Regions from separate parts of the Bacteroides sp. 14(A) genome, predicted to be linked through region 2. Evidence: riboswitches for the same ligand, from Rfam matches in the RefSeq annotation. Region 2 holds a riboswitch; the other holds the start of a gene.
What was found. A riboswitch is a leader RNA that binds a small molecule or an ion and turns the genes downstream of it on or off. The one in region 2 is predicted to bind cobalamin.
Positions count from the first base shown of each region.

Region 1: it holds a riboswitch for cobalamin, as region 2 does, so the genes downstream of both, nrdD (anaerobic ribonucleoside-triphosphate reductase) here and K429_RS0125050 (TonB-dependent receptor) in region 2, are expected to answer to the same signal.

Region 1 covers NZ_JAGH01000004.1:680,841-684,058, reverse strand. The annotation lists gene accC (acetyl-CoA carboxylase biotin carboxylase subunit) at 1-513, opposite strand, end outside; gene K429_RS0121675 (cysteine-rich CWC family protein) at 485-736, opposite strand; cobalamin riboswitch at 802-1,006, opposite strand; cobalamin riboswitch at 1,099-1,318, shown strand; gene nrdD (anaerobic ribonucleoside-triphosphate reductase) at 1,452-3,218, shown strand, end outside.
Region 2 covers NZ_JAGH01000005.1:524,311-527,528, reverse strand. The annotation lists gene K429_RS0125065 (sirohydrochlorin cobaltochelatase) at 1-249, shown strand, start outside; gene K429_RS0125060 (DUF4251 domain-containing protein) at 464-1,042, shown strand; cobalamin riboswitch at 1,351-1,558, shown strand; gene K429_RS0125050 (TonB-dependent receptor) at 1,686-3,218, shown strand, end outside.

The sequences.
Region 1 (3,218 bases), on a different contig from region 2:
TATCAGTCGCATACCTTTTCCGCCACCACCCATAGAGGCTTTCAGCATCACGGGATAGCCGATCTTATTACATATCATCACAGCCTCCCCGGCACTCTGCAAGGGTTGTTCCGTACCGGGAACTACCGGTACTCCGGCTGCAATCATGTGTTTACGGGCTGAGATTTTATCGCCCATCGCTTCCATTGTTTCGGCAGAGGGCCCGATAAAAATAATGCCTTCTTCTTTGCAACGACGGGCAAAGTCCGCATTTTCAGATAAGAAACCATATCCGGGATGGATGGCATCCGCTTCATGCTGCCGGGCAGCACGAATTATATTCTCTATATTCAAATAACTGTCTCTGGAAGCTGCCGGACCTATCAGACAGGCTTCATCGGCATACATGACGTGTTTTGCTGCACGGTCCGCTTCCGAATAGACAGCTACTGTACGTATTCCCATCTCTTTGCAGGAACGCATTACACGTACAGCAATCTCGCCTCTATTGGCAATCAATACTTTTTTTATCATTGTTCTTCTGTTTATCACAAAGGGGTGCATCACATACATCCATAACGATACCCTCTTTGACTGCCGTCAGACAGTCATGACATAAACAGCCCGGGTAATTCTTTTGCAAATAAGCACGTTGCTGCTCATTCAGTCGTACCGTAGCGCAATGGCATGACAAAATCCGATCGTGCATACACTCAAAGGTTGCACCACAACGCGGACATACCTTTTTCATAGGCATCCCTTTCGCATTAATTAAATTAAAACAATTATACGTTCGTACTGTTCCCCTAATCCCACGAGTAGCAACAGACTTTAACGAATGGCAGGTCTTCTGACTGACTCCCTTTCTGATTCCTTCCCGGCCTCCAATTCACAGCCAGTGGCTAAAGTATTTATCAAGAAAGTTATGGAGCTTCACAGCAGCGGGACTGTCCGGGATTTACACCCGATTCCCTTTTAATCCAAATGACAGAAATGTTCATCCGAAACCAATTCGGGGCAAAGATAGTGGAAATTATCATTGGAGATGCTTTTTAAAACAAAAAATATAAGCTGGGAATATTTTTTTCTATCATCCGTTGGATTATAGATTTTATTTCTAACTTTGTCAGCGATAACGGTTTCCAAATCACCGCAAGCGTGAAATGGAATTAAAAGGGAATCCTGTGAAAATCAGGGACTATCCCCGTAGCTGTAAGTTTCATCTCCCTACCATGTGGAGAAAAGATTGTGGCACTCTTTAGCCACTGGTCCTGCAAAGACCGGGAAGGCGCCATAACGGAAACAAGTCAGAAGACCTGCCGATATCTGTAATCATTCAGGCTTTCGGGTGAAAAGCGATAGAATGCATCCTCCAAGATTCATTTTATTACTTACTCTCCTTATTTTGTCGTTTGATTTAGTATAGCTAACTAAACAAAGAATATTTATTTGTTAAATCTTAAATTACAGGTATGATCAATTCGGAGACTTTCATCGTCAAAAGAGATGGGAAAAAAGAAGCGTTTTCACTTGACAAGATCAAGAACGCAATTAGTAAAGCATTTTTATCTGTCGGCAGTTTTGCCACACAAGATGTGATCACCAACATACTCAGCCGCGTGAACATCAGTGATGGAACCAGTGTAGAAGATATACAGAACCAGGTAGAAATTGCACTGATGGCTGAACACTATTACAGTGTAGCAAAAGCGTTCATGCTATACAGACAGAAACATCTGGAAGACCGGGAAGTACGTGACAAGCTCCGTTTCCTGATGGATTACTGCGATGCCTCCAACCCTGCCACCGGTAGCAAGTATGACGCTAACGCCAATGTGGAAAATAAAAATATAGCCACACTGATAGGCGAGCTCCCCAAATCGAACTTCATCCGTCTGAACCGCCGTTTGCTGACTGACCGTCTGAAGGACATGTACGGCAAGGAACTTTCAGACCGCTACATCGAATTGCTGAACCAACACTTCATATATAAGAATGATGAAACCAATCTTGCCAATTATTGCGCAAGCATCACCATGTATCCGTGGCTGATCAGCGGAACCGCATCCGTAGGCGGTAACTCCACGGCACCCACCAATCTGAAGTCTTTCTGCGGAGGATTCATCAATATGGTATTTATCGTATCGAGTATGCTCAGCGGCGCCTGTGCCACACCGGAATTTCTGATGTATATGAATTATTTCATAGAAAAAGAATACGGAGAGGATTACTATAAACATCCGGAACAACTTGCCGACCTTTCCTCCAAACAAAGGACCATAGATAAAATAATCACCGATTGTTTTGAACAGATCGTATATTCCATCAATCAACCTACGGGGGCACGGAATTTTCAGGCAGTATTCTGGAATGTAGCTTACTATGATCAATATTATTTCAATAGCCTTTTCGAACATTTCGTCTTCCCGGACGGAAACGCTCCCCATTGGGAATCATTGAGCTGGTTGCAGAAGCGTTTCATGAAGTGGTTCAATAAGGAACGCACCAAAGCCGTTCTTACTTTCCCCGTAGAGACAATGGCTTTACTGACCAAAGACGGAGATGTACTGGATAAGGAATACGGTGACTTCACGGCCGAAATGTATGCGGAAGGACACTCTTTCTTTACATATATGAGTGATAATGCCGACTCGTTAAGTAGTTGTTGCCGCTTACGTAATGAAATACAGGATAACGGATTTAGTTACACCCTGGGTGCAGGCGGCGTATCTACCGGATCAAAAAGTGTGTTGACTATCAACCTGAACCGTTGCATCCAGCATGCAGTGAAATCCGGATTGCTTTATCATTTCTTCCTTGAAGAGGTAGTAGATCTGGTACACAAGGTACAACTGGCCTATAACGAAAACTTAAAGCATCTGCAAAGCAAAGGAATGTTGCCTTTGTTCGATGCCGGATACATCAATATGGGACGCCAATATCTGACAATCGGTGTAAACGGGCTGGTGGAAGCCGCTCAATTCATGGGAATTGAAATCAACGATAATCCTAAATATGAAGCTTTTGTGCAGGAGATTCTGGGAATAGTTGAAAAATACAATAAGAAATATCGAACGAAAGATATACTCTTTAACTGCGAAATGATACCGGCCGAGAATGTAGGCGTGAAACATGCCAAATGGGACAAAGAAGCCGGTTTCCAGACATTCCGCGAGTGCTATAACAGCTATTTCTACATCGTAGAGGATGAGTCGCTGAACGTCATCGATAAGTTCCGT
Region 2 (3,218 bases):
ATCTGCCATCCATTGATGTCCATTGCCGGAGATCATGCCAACAATGACATGAAAGGCGGCGTAAGCGAAAACGATCCCGAAGAAGGAAGCTGGCGTTACGAACTAAACAAAGCCGGATATACTTGTCCACTCAGCAATTGTGATATCAAAGGACTGGCCGACTATTCTGAAATTGTAAACGTATGGATCAGCCACATGTCGGCAGCCCTACAGAGTGAACCGATGTATGACCCGGACGCAGAAGAATAAACATTAATCTCTCTCTTTAATTACTTCTTGAGAAGGTGTATGGCGGCAGTTTACTGTTCGTTATGCACCTTCTCTTTATTATTAATTCAGGCACTAAATCTCATTAATAAATATTAATGCGCGCCATAATAATATAGATTACACGCATCTTTTTAATTTTCAGATTGTTTATTCAAGTGATATTGAAACAAACGGAACAAAAAAAGAATAAGTTATGAAAAAAATTATCGTATTATTGATGTTAGTTTTTATAGGTGCATCTACAACAATCTATGCACAGGAAAGTAAAAGTGAAAGTCGCCGTGCTGAACGTAAAGCCCAACGTGATGCAGAAAAAGCTCGGGAGAAAATAGAAGAAGAACGAGCATACACTGATGCAGTACAAGCCATAAAGGAGAGAAAGTTTGTATTGGAAGCGGATCGTGTGACATTCAAAAGAGGCCGTAGTGCTTTTGTTACATCCAATACCAATTTTATCCTTTTAAATGGTGACCGGGCATCCGTACAGATTGCTTTCAACGGCGCCTTTGCAGGTCCTAATGGAATTGGAGGTGTCACAGTGGATGGCACTGTAGGTGAAGTAAAAACCACCACTGACAAAAAAGGGAATGTAACTTGCAATTTTAGTGTGACAGGTGTAGGAATCTCAGCACAAGTTTCCATTAGGCTAACTCATGGCAGCAACAACGTATCCGCCACAGTAAATCCGAATTTCAACTCAAATAGATTGACGCTGGATGGCAAGCTCATTCCACTGTCCGAGTCGAATATATTTAAGGGACGGTCGTTCTAATAATTGCCATTGAACACTTGCGGCTGCGATAGCCTACGCTTGTACAAGTGAACGTTCACACTTGTACAAGCGCAGGCTATCGCAGCCGTAAGTGTTTCTTATACCTTCTTATACCCCCCAATATAGAACTTTTTTATTTATCATTTATTCTTTTGATACCTTTTTATACACTCTTTCATTGTTTTTTCTTCTGAATTCATATCTTCCGCTTTATAAACGTACAAATACATTACTTTTCAGCCTGTACCTCTATTTATGTTATAAAAAACATTTTCAGATATTTTCATTGTTCAGACTGACTTTTTATATATCTTTGCAGCGTTTTTGGTTTCGCATCTCCTTGGCTCTATGGGAATGCGATGAAAAGGGAATCAGGTGCAAGTCCTGAACAGACCCGCTGCTGTAAAATCCTTTCAAAATCTTGAATATACTCCAATAGCCACTGTCTGCTGGTCGGATGGGAAGGCATTCAAAGATGGATAAGTCAGAATACCTGCCAAGAACAACATAGTTTTAATGCTTTCGGGAAATGAAGCAGAAAAACATCGAGGCTGGTAATTCTTTATGAAAGATAAAGAATTCTTTTTCTCTATGCACATACTCCCGTAAAGTAAGTCATAAATGCTTTAACTAAGAGATTGAAATGAAAATTATTTCATGTGTACTATTTATGTTAACCTGTTTATCGCAGATAGGTGTAATAGCGCAAAATACGATTACTCTATCGGGAAAAGTTACAGACCAACACGGTACCCCTTTATCATTAGTTACAATTGCAGTAGAAAATACCACATCCGGAACTTATACGGATGATAACGGACGGTATTCCCTGAAAGTATCACCTGGAAAATGTACACTTGTCGTATCTTTAATAGGTTATCAAACTGTAAAGTCCACATCTAATATCCAACAAAACAAAACGCTCAACTTCACATTACAAGAAAGTGCTGTTACTTTGAACTCCGTTGAAGTTTATGGAAAGACACAGACACAGAAAGTAAAAGAAGGAGTTTTTTCCGTCAATGCTCTCGATATAAAACCTATAGTAAATTCGCTAAATAACCTCAATGACCTTGTAAACCGTACAACAGGCATTAAGGTGAGAGAAGAAGGAGGTGTCGGTTCAGACTTTGATTTGTCTATAAATGGTTTATCCGGCAATTCTATTCGCTACTTTTTAGATGGAATGCCGTTGGACACTAAAGGAAGTGGAGTTTCACTTGCTAATCTTCCGGTGAATATTATAGACCGGATTGAAATATATAAAGGTGTGGTTCCTGCCAGCTTGGGAACGGATGCATTGGGTGGTGCCATCAATATTATAACCAAACAAGAAAAGAAAAATTATCTGGATGTCTCTTATGGCATCGGTTCATTCCATACGCACAAAGCAGACTTGAATGCACAATTTGTAGAACCTAAAACAGGATTGATTATCCGACCTACTGTGGGAGTAAATTATTCAAAGAATGATTATAGGATGAAAGACGTGCAAATGCGGGATGAGAGTGGTGACAATTTCATATATGGTAATCCTAAACGCTTCCACGATGACTACTTCTCCTTACTGGGGCAAATAGAGGTAGGAGTTGCCAACAAGTCATGGGCAGATGCATTCTTCGTTTCCGCTTCCTATTCCAAGACAGATAAAGAATTACAGACGGGGGCTGTCCAGACCAAAGTATATGGAATGGCGGAAAGAAATTCAGATGCCTGGAATATTTCAGCACATTACCAGAAGCGTAATTTCATTCTGAAGAATATGCAGCTGAATGCAGCTCTCTCCCAGACTTGGGATCACTCATTGACCGTGGACACCACCTACCGAAAATATTACTGGGATGGTGGATACATAGATGGCCAGCGTAATGAAATTATGGGCAAAGAACGATCCATGCGCCATTATAAGCGCCCACTGACTGTGGTTCGAGCCAACCTGGATTATAAACTGAACAATCATCATAACTTTAACTTGAACTATCATCTGAGTCGTACCGGCAACGACCGTTATGATGATTTGGCTACCACTTTCGAGCCATCCAACGATGTTGTGTCCAAACATATCCTGGGCTTTTCTTACAATCAGTCGTTATTGGATGGCAAGATGGAGAATGTGTTTTTCATAAAGGATTATATCAATCACCCGAATATCCGGCAGACCGATCAGCCTAGCGTG